Regions from separate parts of the Streptomyces sp. S6 genome, predicted to be linked through region 1. Evidence: riboswitches for the same ligand, from Rfam matches in the RefSeq annotation. Region 1 holds a riboswitch; the other holds the start of a gene.

Region 1 (10,415 bases):
AAGGTGCGGGAGACGGCGCCGAGCGCGATCACCAGGTAGTCGAAGGGCAGCTCGTACGCCTCGCCGACGAGCGGGGCGATCGTCGCGACCTTGCGGTCCTGGTCGATGGTGGTGACCCGGCCGGTGAGCACCTCCGCCTTCGGCAGCACGCGTCGCAGCGGGACGACGACGTGGCGCGGGGAGATGTTGCCGGCGGCGGTTTCGGGGAGGAAGGGCTGGTAGGTCATGTACGACCGGGGGTCGACGACCGTGACGGTCGCCTCGCCGTAGCGCATCTTCTTGAGGATGCGCCGAGCTGCGTACAGGCCTACGTACCCACCGCCTACTACGAGGATCCTGGGACGCTCCGTGGTGCTCATGCCATCGAGTATCCACCCGGGTCAGGGGGGTCGCTCGTGCGCCCCTTCACAAGCTTCTCCAGGGGGTGTGTTATCCTCCGCGACTCGCGTGATCCATGTCATGTCCGCGAGTGGGAACCCACTCCCCCGTCACTCCGTTGTCAATGGCCCCCGACCTGCTTGTCCGGCACCTCGGAGGCTCCACGAGGGGCTCGTACGACACCTCCGCGACCCCGCCGCGATACGTCCCCGTAGCGCCGTTTTGAACGTGTTCACACGGGTGTTGGGGCCCGGAAGGGCCAACCGGGGCACATTCCTCGCCCAACGGGACCCTTTTCCTTGTGAAGAACTTCACGAACTTTCTCGCGCCGACCCGCCACACCCCCCGCACCCCCCGCTCAAACGCCGTTCCCCCAGCTCAGCGGAGCCCCCGGCGCCGAGCGCGCGCCGGGGGCTCTGAGCCAAACCCGACCTAGCTCTCCGCCACCTTGAACGCGATCCCGTCCAGGATGTCGTGCTCGCTGACGACGACCTCCCGCGCCCCCACCCGCTCCATGATCGCCAGCAGGACGAGGGCCCCGGCGCCGATGACGTCGACACGGCCGGGGTGCATGGAAGGGATGGCCGCACGCTCCGCGTGGGTGGAGCGCAGGAGCCACTCCGTCAGTTCGCGGACCTTGTCGTCGGAGATACGGGAGTGGTGGATGGCGGCGGAGTCGTACCCGGGCAGGTCCTGGGCGATCGCCGACAGCGTCGTCACGGAACCGGCCAGCCCCACCAGCGTGCGCGCCTCGCGCAGCGGGACCGACGCCTCGGCGAGGTCGAGCGCGGCCTCGATGTCGGCGCGCATCGCGGCGATCTGCCCCTCGGTGGGCGGATCGGTGACGACGCCGTCGTGCACGAGGTGCCGCTCGGTCATCCGCACGCAGCCGACGTCGACGGAGCGCGCCCCGCGTACGCCGGTGTCGCCGACGACGAACTCCGTGGAGCCGCCGCCGATGTCGACGACGAGGTAGGGCGTCGCGAGGTCCGCGCGTCCCGTCAGCTCCTTGGTCGCGCCGGTGAAGGAGAACACGGCCTCCTCGTCCCCGCTGACGACCTCCGGCTCGACGCCGAGGATCTCCAGGACGCCCCGGACGAAATCGTCCCGGTTCTCCGCGTCGCGGGAGGCGGAGGTGGCGACGAAGCGGACCTTCTCGGCGCCGTGCTCCTTGATGACGGCCGCGTACTCCCGGCACGCGGCGAACGTCCGCTCCAACGCCTCCGGCGCGAGTCGCCCGGTCCGGTCGACCCCCTGACCGAGCCGGACGATCGTCATCCGCCGGTCCAGATCGACGAGTTCACCGGTCTCGGGGGTGACGTCGGCGACGAGGAGGCGGATGGAGTTGGTACCGCAGTCGATCGCGGCGACGCGGGTCATAAGGGGGCACTCCTTTGGAGAGGATGCGGACCGGGAACTATGTGAACGCCGGTCCAGGCACTTCCGGCCCGTCCGGCGCTTGAGGACGAGGCCCCTTCAGGGCCGAACGGGGTCGAAGGGGCGGAGCCCCTTCAAAGGACGGGAAGGGTAGGGGCGGCGGGGGCGACATCACTCGGCGGGAACCACACACGCACCCTTGCGCCACCACTCCGGCAGCATCGCGAGCGCCTCGTCGCCGAGGGGGTTCACACCCGGGCCCGCGGCGAGGGAGTGCGCGACCAGGACGTGCAGGCACTTCACCCGGTCCGGCATGCCGCCCGCGCTCGGGAACCCGGCCAGCACCTCGATCTCGTCACGCCGCCGGACGTAGTCCTCGTGCGCCGCGCGGTAGGCCGCCGCCAGCTCCGGGTCCTGCCCGAGCCGCTCGGTCATCTCCTTCATCACGCCGTTCGCCTCCAGCGTGCCGATGGCGGAGTTCGCCTTGGGGCACGTCAGGTAGTACAGCGTCGGGAAGGGGGTGCCGTCGGGGAGGCGGGGGGCCGTCTCGACGACGTCCGGCTGTCCGCAGGGGCAGCGGTGGGCGATCGCGCGCAGACCCCGAGGGGGGCGCCCGAGCTGCTGCCGGAACGCCTCGACGTCCGCGTCGGTCGGCTCGGTGCGGTCGGTGGTCGGGGGAGGCGTTTGCATGTTCGTACGATCGTCTCTCTGCTGTCGGTGGAGGGGGCGCCGGAGGGCCGGTACCTCTCCAGTATCAGGGGACTACGGCCGCACCCCGTACCCGTACGACCCGGCCGCCGCGTCCCGTAGTACCCGTACGACCCTCAGCCGGCGTCAGGGGCGCGCGGACGACTCGTACGCCGTAGCCCCGTACAACCCGTGGACCACGTCAGGGTCACCCCTCAGAGCCACCCCACGCTCACCGCCCGACCGCGTCCGCCTTGTCCACCCCGTCCCACACGTTCGCGTACCACGGCCGATCCGCCGCCCCCGCGTCCGCGCGAGCCTGCTTCGCCGCGTCCGGGTCGACGACGACGAACCCGGTCTCCCCCGGCATGACGTAGTGCAGCCGCAGCCGGATCTGCTGCTCGGCGTACGCGTCGTCCTGCCAGCGGGCCTTCAGGTCACGCAGCTGCTCCACCTTGTCCCGGGCCCGCTCCTGCTCACGCTGGAGATCGGCGATCTCGGCGCGCTGGGAGACGTACTGCCGCATGGGATAGGCGAGGGCGACGACGAGGGTGCACAGGACGAGCGCGAGGAGGGCGGCGCGGCCGGTGAGCCGGGAGCGGCGCTGCTGGCGCTTGTTCTGCGAACGGTAGACACGGGCCGCGGTCTGTTCCCCCAGGGCGCGGAGTCTGGTCGCGGTCGAGAACCGGTCCTTGTCCTTGACGGCCATGCGCCGCGCCTCCCGTTCATACGTGCGTACGTCCCCGCACACGGTACGGGACCGGGTACGGGGACGTACGGATGACGCCTCTCAAGGCTTACGGGAAGCCCCTTAAGGGGTTCAGCCCTTGAAGCGGGGGAACGCCGAGCGACCGGCGTACACCGCCGCGTCGTCCAGGATCTCCTCGATGCGCAGGAGCTGGTTGTACTTGGCGACGCGCTCGGAGCGGGCCGGGGCGCCGGTCTTGATCTGGCCGCAGTTGGTGGCGACGGCGAGGTCGGCGATCGTGACGTCCTCAGTCTCACCGGAGCGGTGGGACATCATGCACTTGAAGCCGTTGCGCTGCGCCAGCTCGACCGCGTCCAGCGTCTCGGTGAGCGAGCCGATCTGGTTCACCTTGACGAGGAGCGCGTTGGCCGTGCCCTCCTCGATGCCACGGGCGAGGCGCTCGGGGTTGGTGACGAAGAGGTCGTCACCGACGATCTGGACCTTGTCGCCGATGCGGTCGGTGAGGACCTTCCAGCCGGCCCAGTCGTCCTCGAACAGCGGGTCCTCGATGGAGACGAGCGGGTAGGCCGCGACGAGCTCCTCGTAGTACTCCGTCATCTCGGCGGCGGAGCGCTCCTTGCCCTCGAAGAGGTACTTGCCGTCCTTGTAGAACTCGGAGGCGGCGACGTCGAGCGCGAGGGCGATCTGCTCGCCGGGGACGTACCCGGCCTGCTTGATCGCTTCGAGGATGAGGTCGAGCGCGGCGCGGTTGGAGTCGAGGTTCGGCGCGAAACCGCCCTCGTCGCCGAGACCGGTGGACAGGCCCTTGGTCTTCAGCACCTTCTTGAGGGTGTGGTAGACCTCGGTGCCCCAGCGCAGGGCCTCGGAGAAGGACTCGGCGCCGATCGGCGCGATCATGAACTCCTGGATGTCGACGTTGGAGTCCGCGTGGGACCCGCCGTTGAGGATGTTCATCATCGGCACCGGCAGGAGGTGCGCGTTCGGGCCGCCGAGGTAGCGGAAGAGCGGCAGGTCGGACGCCTCGGAGGCGGCGTGCGCGACGGCGAGGGAGACGCCGAGGATGGCGTTCGCGCCGAGGGAGCCCTTGTTGTCGGTGGCGTCCAGGTCGAACATCGCCTGGTCGATCAGGCGCTGCTCGGTCGCGTCGTAGCCGACGAGCTCCGGGCCGATCTGCTCGATGACGGCGAGGACGGCCTTCTCGACACCCTTGCCCAGGTAGCGGTTCGGGTCACCGTCGCGCAGCTCGATGGCCTCGAAGGCACCGGTGGAGGCGCCGGACGGGACGGCGGCACGACCCGTGCTGCCGTCGTCGAGGCCGACCTCGACCTCGACCGTGGGGTTGCCTCGGGAGTCCAGGATTTCCCGGGCTACGACGACGTCGATGGACGGCACGAGCATCTCCTTCTTGGGATGTGACGCGGGTACGCAGCGCGCGAGGGTGCTGCGTGGACGAGCCTAACCGGCTCCGGGGGTTCGGCCAGCCGACCTACCACCCCATGGGACAGAACCGACCGTACTCATTGTTCATACCGGGAACAAAGAGGGGGTGGCCAGGGGGCGAACAAAGAACAGAAACAAACCCGCCCCGGCGCGCACGGGGGAACGCGCACCGGAGCGGGGGCTTGTGGGGACCGGGCTGCCTACTTGAGGTGCAGCTGCTGACCCGGGTAGATGAGGTCCGCGTCCTCGATGATGTCCTTGTTCAGCTGGAACAGCTTCTGCCAGCCGCCGGCGACCTTGTGCTTGGCCGCGATGGAGCTGAGGGTGTCGCCCTTGACGACCTTGTACTCGCCGTCGCCCTTCTTGACCGTCTTGCCGGCCGGCGTGGTGACGGTCTTGGAGGACGTCGGCTTCGGGGCGCTCTGCTTGGGCGCGGCCTGGCGCTCGGTGGAGCGCGACGAGGCGGGCGCCTCCGAGCGGTTGCCGCTCGAACCGCTGGACGAGGAACCGGAGTTGGAGCCGGAGGAGGACGAGCCGCCGCCGTAGGACGCGCCGGACAGACCCACACCACAGCTCGGCCAGGCACCCTTGCCCTGCGAGGCGAGGACCTTCTCGGCTATCTGGATCTGCTGCGACTTGCTGGCCTGGTTGGCGGTCGCGGCGTAGGCGGTGCCGCCGTACGCGGCCCAGGTCGAGGCGGAGAACTGGAGGCCGCCGTAGTACCCGTTGCCGGTGTTGATGGACCAGTTGCCGCCGGACTCGCACTGCGCGACGGCGTCCCACTCGGAGGCGGTCGCGGCGGAGGCGCTGCCCGCCGCCATCAGCGGGGCGGCGACGGCCACGCCGGTGACACTGGCGAGCGCGACGACACGGGTGGCCTTGGACGGACGACGGTGCTTGCCCTTGCCGGAAAACAGCATGGATCGATCCCCTCACCGACGCCTGCGAGGTGAGCTGTCGGGTTAGGGCCGGTTGAGTTGCCCTGTCACTTCCGTGACTTCACCCCAAGCCGGTTCCGGCGGCGTCAACCACCGTCTCCAGCACTTACCTTGGGTCCCCCGCTCCTGCCCACGGCGCTTGCGCGACGACTGTTCCCGGAAGCCGCCGGCAGGATTCGGCGTGTGCGGCGATCGGGGCTCGGGTTGCCGAGCGGTCACGACCGTAGACATGCGCCGAGCGGATTTTCAAAGACGATCAGGGCTTCTGAGACTCATCCCACACTTTCACCAAAACGGACATTCATCGCGAACCAGGGCGCTGAACTGCCGTGATTCCGCCCGCTTTTACGCCTTTGCGCACGCCGCCCCAGCCGTCACTCACTCCCCGAGAGACAGCGTCTGACCGGGGACGATGGCGCTCGGGTCGGACCCGATGAGCTTCTCGTTCGCGGCGTAGAGGCCGCGCCATCCGCCGTCAAGCTCAAGGGAGTCGGCGATCGAGGTGAGCGTGTCCCCGCTGCGCACGGTGTACGACGTCGGCTCGTCCGCACTCAGGCCGCGATGCCGTCCGGTGCCAACGCCCGCGGAGAGCGTCGAGGCCCCCTCGGTCGCGACCGGGATCGTCGCGGCAGCAGCGGCGACCCCGCCGACCGCACCCGCACCCGTGTCGACGAGGCTCCAAGACCCGGCGCTCTGCACGGGTTTGTCCGGCTCGTCCACCTTCGACGGAGCTGTGGGCGTGCTGTCGGATTCCTGTGGGGCGCTCGGCGTGATCCGCCCACCGGCCTCACCACCGGGCTTGACCGCACCGGGGGCGGCAGGAGCCGAGGGCGACGGCTTCACGGGGGCGGCACCGGCCGCGGGGGGCGTGACGGCGGACGGGGCGGACGGGGCGGACGGCGACGGCTTGGGCGAGGGCGTCGTCGAGGAGCCGGTGCCCGAACCGCCCGTCGAGCCCGCCCCGTTGGCCGGGTCGGTGACTCCGGACGAGCCGGGCTTACCGGTCGATCCGGACGTACCGGTCGATCCCGTGTCGTCGGCGACAGGGCCCGACCCGCTCTCCTTCGTCAGCCCCGAAGTGAGCGCGCAGACCGGCCAGACACCCGGCCCTTGGTCGGCGAGGATCTTCTGGCCGATCGCGATCTGGTCGCTGCGCGAGGCGAGGTCGGGGCGCTCGGCGTAGGTGAGACCGCCGTACTTCTTCCAGTCCTCCAACTTGATGTGCAGTCCGCCGAACTGACCGGAGCCCGTGTTCTCGTCCCAGGCGTTGTCCGTCTCGCAGCCGGCCACCTTGTCCCAGACGGTCGGCCCGACGGCCGGCCCGTCCGCCGCGCTCGCGCCGCTCGCACCGAGCAGCGGGATGGCGATCGCGGAGCCGGTCACACCGGCGGCGACGAGGAGTGCCGGTGCCTGGCGGGGGCGACGGTGACGGCCGTTCCCGGAGAGCATGCGGACGCCTTTCTCACGACGACAGGGGCCGACGACACAGGGCCGCCGCGGCGCGGTGTGGGGGCCGCTCCGGCTTGTGAACGTATCGGCATACGATCACCTGTCACAAGTTCATGCCGCGCAGATCACGTGAAGATCACAGAGTTGAGGGCGTGTCAGCTTTACTTCGGTGGCTGAGATGTGAAGTTGACCGGCAGCGTGCGCAGACCGCGCATGATCAGCCCGCCGCGCCATCTCAACTCGTCCGGCTGGACCGCGAGTTGAAGGTCCGGCAACCGGGTGAGCAGGGTCGCGAGTGCCGTCTGGCCCTCCAGGCGGGCCAGTGGGGCGCCGAGGCAGTAGTGGATGCCGTGGCCGTAACCCAGGTGCTGGTTGTCTCTCCGGGAGAGGTCCAGCCTGTCCGGGTCCTCGAATCTGGCCGGATCCCGGTCGGCGGCGGCGAGGACGACGAGTACCGGGTCGCCGGGGGCGATGTGCTGTCCGCCGAGGGCGAGGGGGGCGGTCGCGAACCGCCAGGTCGCCAGTTCGACGGGGCCGTCGTAGCGGAGGAGTTCCTCGACGCCGGTCTCCAGGAGCTCAGCCTCTCCCGCTGCCAGGGACTTCTGGAGGAGTTCGCGCTGATCGGGGTGGGTGAGGAGGGCGAGGGTGCCGTTGCCGATCAGGTTCACGGTCGTCTCGAAGCCCGCGAACAGCAGGATGAACGCCATCGCCGCCGCCTCGTTCTCCGTGAGGTGCTCGCCGTGGTCCGAGGCGCGGATCAGGCCGGAGATGAGGTCGTCGCCGAGGTCGCCGCGTTTGCGGTGGATGAGGTCGAGGAGATAGGCGCGCATCTTCTTGACCGACCTCGCGACACCGCCCCTCGGCCCGCCGCCGTGGCGGATCATCATGCCGGCCCAGTCGCGGAAGTCGTCCTGGTCCTCCCTCGGGACGCCCAGCAGATCGCAGATGGCGTAGATGGGGAGGGGGAAGGCGAAGTCGTGGATGAGGTCGGCCTCGCCCTTCGCGGCGAAACGGTCGATCAGGTCGTCCGTCAACTCCTGTACCCGGGGCGCGAATTCGGCCACCCTGCGGGGGGTGAACGCCTTGCTGACCAGTCGGCGCAGCCTCGTGTGGTCCGGCGGGTCGATGTTCAGCAGGTGCGTCATCAACTCGGCCTTGCGCTCACCGGGGATGCCGGTCTTGCCCTTCGCGTGTGCCGGTTCGTCGTGGTGCGCCGGGTTCTTCGAGAGGCGGGCGTCCGCGAGGGCCTGCTTGGCGTCCGCGTACCGGGTGACCAGCCATGCCTCGACGCCGCTGGGGAGCGTCGTCCGGTGCACGGGGGCGTGCTCGCGGAGCCAGGCGTATGCCGGGTAGGGGTTGGAGGCGAACTCCCAGGTGAAGAGGGTGGGGGCGGGAGGGGTGTGCGCCGGGTGGCTGGTGTTGCTGGTGGTCACTCCTCGACGGTATCCCGTTTCCGCCGGAGCGCCTCGGCGCGGGTTCGGGCGAAGGGATCGCCGTGCGCGGCGGCTCTGTCGTACTGGGTGAGCGCCTCCGCCGTCCGCCCCGTCTTCTCCAGGACGACGCCGAGGTGTGCGATGTCCTGGGGGTCCCTGCTGTGGCGGAAGTGCTCTTCGGCGTCGTCGAGGCTCTGCGGCTCGGCCCTGATGTCGTCCAGGATGCGGACGGCCCTGTCGTCGCCGTCGTGAATCGCCCGCTCCAGGTAGGGCTGGGCGGTCTCGGTCTCGCCGCGCAGGAGGTGGTAGACGGCGAGGCTGCGGGCGGTGGGGACGTCGTCGTCTTCGTGGAGGCGGAGGTGGTACTGGGCGGCGCGGGAGGCGTCGGCGAGGCGGAGGTCGAGTTCGCCGAGGAGGTGGGGGGCGTTGTTGTCGCCGAGGTCGGCGGCTTTGCGGAGGGCCTGTTCGGCGAGGGCGAGGTGGGCTTCGGCGAGGAGGCGGGGGGCCGTGGGGGTGGGGGTGCGGTCGGTGGCGGTGCGGAGGTAGGGGAGGGCCTCGTCGGGGGCGCCTCGGGTGAGGAGGAGCCGGCCGACCTGTTCCGCGACCTGGTGCAGTCCGGCGTCCGCCGCCTTGCGGTACCAGTGCAGCGCGGTCTCCTGGTCGCCGTCCGCCTCCTTGATGAGGCCCAGCATGTGCATGGCGTCCCGCTTGCCGGCCTCCGCGAGGCGGGTGAAGTGGGCTCGGGCGGTGCTGCGGACGGCGTGCTGGGCGTCGGCGGTGGTGGATTTCAGGGCGTGGCGCCAGATGGACATCGGCACGGAGTCCGGGGGATCCCGTAGGGCGTCGGCGATGAGGGAGCCGTAGGGGCGGCAGGTGTCGTCGGGGCCTTCGAGGAGGAGGCCGGTGATGTCGTGCACCGGGGCGAACACCTTGTCCCACGCGTCTTCGTGGACGAGCGCGTGGGAGTAAAAGAGGGACATCTCCGCCACCAGGTCGCGTGGGATGCCGTCCCGCAGGCCGCACCGGACGAGGTCGAGCGCCGCGAGCAGGAGGCCCTGGTGAGGGCGGCAGCCGCTGCCCGCGCCGGACGCCCCGCGAACCGTCTCCGCGAACAGGGGGGCCAGCGCGAGGTACTGCGTGACGCCGGTGTCCCCCCTCCACTCCAGCGCCTCCACCAGCCGGGGATCCGCGCTGTCCCCCGCGCGCCGTAGCTCCGGTTTGCTCCACGCCGTGCTGAGCCGTTCCACCCTGGCCAGGGCGAGGACGCGGTGCGCGAGGGTGTCGGCGGCGGCCATGTGCGCCTCGTACACGGTGTCGTTCATCGTGCCGACGACGGGGACGCCGGCCCTCTTCAACTCCGCCAACAGGGCGGTGTCCAGGTCGCGTTGGGTGAGGTGGGCGTCCAAGTCGTCCAGCCACAGGACGTATCGGCCGGGGCGGCCGGCGAGGATGCCGGGCAGGGCCCGCAGGTCGGTACCGGGGTTCGGCGTGCACACCCGTGCCTCCGGCGGCAGTTCGACGAACAGCGCCTCCCACGCGGTGCGGGTCTTCCCCGCGAACTGTCGTCCCCTGACGACCAGCAGCCCGTCCTCCTCGAACCATCCCTCCAGGCTCGCCTCCACATCCCTGTTCACGTACTCCGTCAGCCTCGACCACTCCTTCAGCCTCGACGCGCCCCGGATACCCAGCGCGAGGGGGTCGGCGTCGCCGAGGGTGAGCCAGGTGTCGGGGTTGAGGTTGGGGGGTGGGGTGAGGTTGTGGAGGAGGGAGGGGGTGTAGGAGTAGCTGTAGGTGATGTTGGTGCCGGTGACGGGGCCGTGGAAGGTGGCGTTGCGGAAGTCGATGTGGTCGTCGTGGGTGGGGGGTTGTTCGTCCGCTGCGGTGGGGGGCGGTTGTTCCAGTTTGGCGCCTACGAGCATGGAGGTGAGGGTGGTTACTCGGTCGGGGGGTGCCAGGTCGGTGGGGGCCGAGTCGGTGGGGGCCGGGTCCACTCGCTCCCCGTAC
Region 2 (6,362 bases), on a different contig from region 1:
TTCACGGAGAACATCCTGTACCTGGGCTCCGCGTACGGCGACGACCAGCTCTCCGGCGACGGGGGCCTCGCGTCGGTGACGGCGGCGACGTTCTTCGTCCGGGTGATCATGTCCCCGTTCGCGCACCCCCTGTTCACGGTGTTCACGGGCATAGCCTTCGGCCTGGCGGCACGGACGCCGGACGGCAAGCGCGCCCGCCGTGTCCTGTTCCCCCTCGGTGGCCTGCTCCTCGCGATGTGCATGCACTCCCTGTGGAACGGCTCCGGACACTTCGGCCCGCTCGGCTTCTTCGTCGTCTACGGCTTCTTCATGGTCCCGGTGTTCGGGCTGATCACCTGGCTCGTCATCTGGACCCGGCAACGCGAACTCCGCCAGCTCCGCGAGGAACTCCCGGCCTACGTCGCCGCCGGCTGGCTCTCCCCGTTCGAACCCTTCGCCCTCTCCTCGATGCGGGCCCGCCGGATAGCCCGCGACTACGCGGTCCACTACCTGGGGAAACCGGCGGGCAGAACCCTGACGGAGTACGAGTCCGCCGCGATGGCCCTGGCGCAACTGCGCCGCAGGGGCCGGCTGGGCCACGCGCCCCTGGACTTCGTCACCCGCGAACACCGCCTCCTCACGACCCTCTGGACCCACCGCACCACCACCCGCCCGGCCCTCGAATACGCGTCCCGCGCCACGGCCCCACCCCCACCGGCCCCATTCGCCTGGCAGCCCCCGATGACCCCGTCCTACGGCTTCCCGACGGGCCCGTACCCCCCGTACGGCGGCTACCACGTATAGCCCCCCTCGCGCTGCGCCCACGAACTCGGGTGGTTCGGCAAGTGGGCGACTGCGGGCCCGCCGTGGCTGATCGCGCCCACGCGGCGGAGCCGCATATCGATACAGCCCCGCGCCCCTAAGTGGCGGCTACGCCGCCATCCCCACGCACCCGCACCCGCCTCCCCTCCCCGCCCCAGCTGCGGGCAGTCGTGCCGCTAGGGGCGGCACGGGTGGGCGCAGCGGCACCCCGCAAGCGCGGGTGAGCGACAACGCCCCCCACCCCAGCCACGCACCGGCCCCGCACCCACCCCCAACAGCCCCACCTACGCCGAAGCCTCCGTAAGCAGAGCCACCTCCCCCTCCGTCAGCTCCAGCTCCGCCACAGCCACCAACGCCGGCACCTGCTCAACCGTCCGCGCAGAAGCAATCGGCGCAGCAACAGTCGGCTGAGCCGCAAGCCACGCAAGGGCAACGGTCGCGACCTCGGCGTCATGCGCGGCGGCGACCTCGTCGAGCGCGGCAAGCACCTTCACCCCCCGCTCGGTGCCGAGGTGCTGACCGGCGGCACGCGCGCTCTCGACGGCCACCCCCGGCCGGTACTTGCCGGTGAGGAAGCCGGAAGCGAGGGCGAAGTAGGGGACGGCGGCGAGGCCGGCCTTGGAGGCGATCTCCTGCCGCTCCCCCTCGTACGTGTCGCGGGAGACAAGGTTGTAGTGGGGCTGGATCGCGACGAACCGGGCGAGCCCCTCGCGGTCGGAGAAGTCGAGGTACTCCCGCAGCCGCTCGGGCGTGACGTTGGACGCGGCGATGTGCCGCACCTTGCCCGCCTTGACGAGTTCGTCGAAGGCCCCGATGACCTCCTCGACCGGCGTCTCGGGCTGGTCGAAGTGCGCGTAGTAGAGGTCGATGTGATCGGTCCCGAGCCGCTTCAGGGACGCTTCGGCCGCCGCCTTGATGTTGTCGGCGGACAGCCCCTTGAACTCGGGGTGCTGACTGACCTTGGTGGCGACGACGATGTCGTCCCGGTTCCCCCGTGCCTTGAGCCACTTGCCGATGATCGTCTCGGACTCGCCCCCGCTGTTGCCGTCGACCCACGCGGAGTAGGAGTCGGCGGTGTCGACGAAGTTCCCGCCGGCGGCGGCGTACGCGTCGAGGACGGCGAAGGAGGCGGTCTCGTCGGCGGTCCAGCCGAAGACGTTGCCGCCGAGGGAGAGGGGGAAGACTTCGAGGTCGGAGGAGCCGAGAGGGCGCAGAGTAGTCATGCTCTGCGTCAACAACGGTCCTGGAGGGGCGAATTCCGTCCCGGACCGCAACGGCTGGAAACAGCACGCAAAAAAGAGGCAGCTCGTAAGACCCGTAGGCCTCACGAGCTACCCCTCAAGTACTAACCCCTCAGGGGTTGATCCCGTTGCTCCGCAGCCACGCCCCGGGGTCGATCCCCGTCGACGCTCCACCCGGGTGCACCTCCAGGTGCAGATGCGCCCCGGTGACGTTCCCGGTCGCCCCGACCCGCCCGATCACATCACCCGTCCCGACCTTCTGGCCGACACTGACGCTGATGGAGGACTGGTGGGCGTACCAGATCTCGGTGCCGTCATCCAGCGTGAGGATGGTCCGGTAGCCGTAGGACCCGGCGTACCCGGCCTCCGTGATGGTCCCGCTGTGGACGGCCTTGATGAGCGTGCCCGTGGGCGCCGCGAAGTCGAGCCCGGTGTGGTACCCGGACGACCACAGCGCCCCGGCCTGACCGAACGTGGAGGTGATGACGTACGACGAGGTCGGCAGCGAGTACTGCTTGGCCAGCTCGGCCAGCCGCGCCTGCTCCTTCTTCTCGCGGGCCGCGTCGTCCGCCTCCTGCTTGGCCTCCTTGACGTTGGCCTGCGCGGCCTTCGCGGCCTTGGCGGCGGCCTCGGCCTGGGCCCGCTGCGCGGCGACCTTCGCCTGCTGGTCGGCCTGCGTCGCCTGCGACTCGGCCTGCGCGATGATCCGGTTGCGCAGCGCCTCGGCTGCGTCGGAGGTCTCCTGGCCGGCCTCGCTGACGATGCTCGCGATCGGCGTGGGCTCCGGTGCCTGGTCGCCGTCGTCGGAGACGAGGGAGCCGACGCCGGGGATGTCGGAGACGGAGATGGAGACGGGGGCGTTGCCCGTGTTGGCGCTGGCCATGCCGCCCGCGCTGACGGCGGCTATGACGCCGACGCCGAGGACCGTGGAGCTACGGGCGAAACCGCCGCCGCCGGTGCGCTGCTTGGCGACCCGGTGCTTGCCCTTGGCCGGGACGGAGTCCGCGGTGGGGTTCCACTCCTCCCAGGGTCCCTCGTCCTCGACGCGGTAGCTGCCGAATCCGAAGGTCGGCTGGGCGGGGGCTTCTGGGGCAGTCGGGTTCGCCACGCGGGCGCACTCCTTTCCTTCCGCCGCCTACCGGGTTAGCTGACGGGTTCGGAGCGGGAAGGTCTCCTACGCGCGTAAACCGTCCGCTCGTGAACGAGCGGGGGCGTCCGCGTGATTCACCCCAAGGTGGTGGTTCCCCGGTTCCCTTACGGGATTCGGCGCGTGCGCACGGAGCCGTCTCTTGTGACGGCTGGGACAACCGTGCTGCGTTATCGAACGTTAATCGACCTCAGGGCCCGTTTCCAAGCGGTTCTGCTTGATCCACAAACATTTTTGGCCCGGAATTTTCGGGTCAACGACGGGGAAAAACGGGCGAGTTGGGTGACAGGTGGGAACTCCGCAATACACAGAGTGACCACCCGGAACAACAAAAGAACCGGGACCCTGTTTCCAGGATCCCGGTCCTTTTTCAGTAGCGGGGACAGGATTTGAACCTGCGACCTCTGGGTTATGAGCCCAGCGAGCTACCGAGCTGCTCCACCCCGCGCCGTTGAGATAACTATAGGCACACGCCGCGGGGAACTCCAAACCGGTTCCGCTAGACCCCCGGGTTACCGGCGTGCGTCAGGGTCTCCCAGGCCACGAACAGGTCGTCCGTGCCGGCGGGCCGGTGCCGGGCCACGAGCCGGTGCGCGGCCGGGACAGACTCACCGAGCCGGCCCTCCAGGTGGTTGACGAGAACCTCCAGGTCAGGACCCATGTTCCGGTCGACCTTCCCACCGCACAGCCACGCCGGCGCCTGCTCCCCCTCCTGGTAGCGGGCGTGCAGTTCGGCCGCCGCCTTCAGCCGGTCCTTGACCTCGCCGTACAGGTCGACGCCCTGGTGCCAGGCGGTCTCCGCGATGTGCGAGGACGCGGCCAGCGAGTAGCCCGCGTGCTTGAAGTTGCGGCACGTCTCCTGGGAGACGCCGTCCTTGAACGTCGTCTGCCCGAACCAGTACTTCGTGAGTTTCGCCGGGTCGTCGAGGCCCGCGTGGGCGGGGGCGATCGGGATCCTGCCGTCCTTCTCCAGGTAGAAGTAGGCGGGGACGCGGGCGCGGAAGCGGGCCAGGGCGTGGTCGAAGACCTTGTGGTCGTTCGTGAAGACGCCGATGCCGATCGCCGCGTCCGTCATCGCGAGGTCCCAGTTGCCGTTGTAGTCCGGGACCTCCCGGGTGACGGCCGGGAGGTAGGCGTTCCTGAGCATCGCCTCGAACCTCAGGACCCTGTCCTGCGGCCACCCCGCGCCCGGCGTGTGCCGGACGATCTCCGCCGCCCGCGTCCACGTCGACCCCGCCCACGCGGTCTGCAACCCGGCGTCGTCCTCGGTGTGCCGTCTGATCTTCGCCGACCAGGCGTCCATGATCTCCCGCGCCTTCACCGCGTGCGCCTGCTTGCCGGTGACGCTGAACAGCAGGGCCTGCGTGTACGCGGCGATCGCGTCCTGCCGCTCCTCCACACACCCGTGCGCCGGGCGGTTCGGCTGGTCTCCGCCGGGGCAGTCGACACTCTCGTACGGCTCCGGGCGGTACTTGTACGAGCCGTACTTGCTGTCCCGCATGTCCAGGTAGGCGCGCAGCCAGGGCTGTTTCCCGGCGTGCACGTTCTCTCGGGCGACGTCCAGTTGTGCCTTGTTCACCAGGACCCCCGGGTGCGTGAAGGACGCGTCCGGGGGGAGGGCTCGGGCCATTTGGCGGGTGTCGGAAGGGGTTGTGGAGCAGGCGGCCAGAGACAGGAGGAGGGCAGCGGCTAGGACGGGGGTGGCTGGTCTCATGTGGGCAGCGTGGCCCGTCCGGGGGTGGGGCGCAGGTTGGGGTGGGCCGGGCGGGTCAGCTCACAGGAGGTGGCTGTTCGGCGCCTTTGCCCTTCCCTCGTACTCCGGGAGTACTAGTACCTCGACCCCCGCCTCCCTCAACAACCCGTTCCCATCAGCCTCTTGAACGAACGTGTCCGGCTCGATCCACGCCGTCACCACCCTCCGCACCCCCGCCTCCAGAATCAACCCCGCGCACGGCACCGGCCTCGACGCCCTGCGCGCACACGGCTCCAGGCTGCTGTACACGGTCGCCCCCGCCAGGCCGCCGGCCACCTTCGCCAGCGCCGCCTCCTCCGCGTGGACGACACCGTCGTCCCCCTCTCGCGAATACCCCCGCGCCAGTTCCGTCCCGTCCGCCGCGACGATCACCGCGCCGACGCTGAAGGCGGTGTCGGACGGCGGGCACTGGGCGGCGAGGTCGCAGGCGAGGGCGAGCCAGTGGTGGTCGGCGGGGGTGATGGCGGGGCGGTAGGTCATGAGGACGACGTCCTCGATGCGCTGGGTGCGGACGAGGTTCAGGCGCCCGTCCTGGTAGGTGCCGGGGCCGAAGAGGCGGGGGGCGTTCCGGTCGCCGACGAACAGCGGGGCCAGCACCAGCTGGAGTTCGTCCGCGAGGCCCGCCTGGAGGAGCTGGGTGTGGATCGTCCCGCCCCCCTCGACCATGAGCCGATGGACGCCCCGCTCGTAGAGGTCGGTGAGCAGCCGGTGCCAGTCCAGTTCCGGGCCGAGGGGGACGACGCCGGCGGGGATCCCGAGTTCCGTGATCCGCTCGGCGCCGGGGTCGGTCGTATAGACGAGCTTCTCCCCGCCGGTGTGCCAGAAGTTGGCGTCGGGGTCGAGGTCGCCGGAGGCGGTGACGGTGACCTTGAGGGGGTACTCGGGGCGGCCCTCGGCGATGCGGGCGGCGCGGCGGTCGGGGGAGTTGACGAGGAGGCGGGGGTTGTCGGCGCGGATGGTGCCGGCGCCGATGAGGATGGCGTCGACGGAGGCGCGGACCTCGTCGACGCGGTCGAAGTCGGCGGGGCTGGAGAGGAGGAGGCGGTCGGGGGTCGTGTCGTCGAGGTAGCCGTCGAGGGAGACGGCGGCGGAGAGGAGGACGTACGGGTAGGGCATCGGTGCGGTCTCCCCCTGGGCTGGTGCCACTGACGGTTGGTTCAAGTTTGAAACAAACCTACACTGGTCGTATGACGACCCGCTGGCTCAACCCCGACGAGATGCGCGCGTGGCGTGCGTACGTCTCCGCGCTGGTCCTGCTGGAGGACGCGCTCGACCGGCAGCTCCAGCAGGACGCCGGCATGCCGCACCTCTACTACTCGATCCTGGCGAACCTCTCCGAGGCACCCGAGCGCCGGCTGCGGATGACGGAACTCGCGGAGAGCACGAAGATCACCCGGAGCCGGCTGACGTACGCGGTGAC

The links. Region 1 has a riboswitch for cyclic di-AMP ahead of ACVNF4_RS05960 (transglycosylase family protein). Riboswitches for the same ligand answer to the same signal wherever they lie in the genome.
Region 2: another riboswitch for cyclic di-AMP. It lies ahead of ACVNF4_RS06965 (M23 family metallopeptidase); the one in region 1 lies ahead of ACVNF4_RS05960 (transglycosylase family protein).

What each region holds. Positions count from the first base shown of each region.
Region 1 is NZ_JBTYMC010000025.1:9,721-20,135, reverse strand. Features, by position in the region: gene ACVNF4_RS05985 (NAD(P)/FAD-dependent oxidoreductase) at 1-359, opposite strand, end outside; gene ACVNF4_RS05980 (Ppx/GppA phosphatase family protein) at 811-1,758, opposite strand; gene ACVNF4_RS05975 (DUF501 domain-containing protein) at 1,927-2,445, opposite strand; gene ACVNF4_RS05970 (FtsB family cell division protein) at 2,675-3,151, opposite strand; gene eno (phosphopyruvate hydratase) at 3,263-4,549, opposite strand; gene ACVNF4_RS05960 (transglycosylase family protein) at 4,792-5,511, opposite strand; cyclic di-AMP (ydaO/yuaA leader) riboswitch at 5,516-5,677, opposite strand; gene ACVNF4_RS05955 (LysM peptidoglycan-binding domain-containing protein) at 5,908-6,978, opposite strand; gene ACVNF4_RS05950 (cytochrome P450 family protein) at 7,140-8,411, opposite strand; gene ACVNF4_RS05945 (tetratricopeptide repeat protein) at 8,408-10,415, opposite strand, start outside.
Region 2 is NZ_JBTYMC010000031.1:12,206-18,567, forward strand. Features, by position in the region: gene ACVNF4_RS06955 (PrsW family intramembrane metalloprotease) at 1-783, shown strand, start outside; gene ACVNF4_RS06960 (aldo/keto reductase) at 1,086-2,024, opposite strand; gene ACVNF4_RS06965 (M23 family metallopeptidase) at 2,155-3,150, opposite strand; cyclic di-AMP (ydaO/yuaA leader) riboswitch at 3,160-3,321, opposite strand; tRNA gene ACVNF4_RS06970 (tRNA-Met) at 3,564-3,637, opposite strand; gene ACVNF4_RS06975 (alginate lyase family protein) at 3,689-4,903, opposite strand; gene ACVNF4_RS06980 (dihydrofolate reductase family protein) at 4,964-6,058, opposite strand; gene ACVNF4_RS06985 (MarR family winged helix-turn-helix transcriptional regulator) at 6,130-6,362, shown strand, end outside.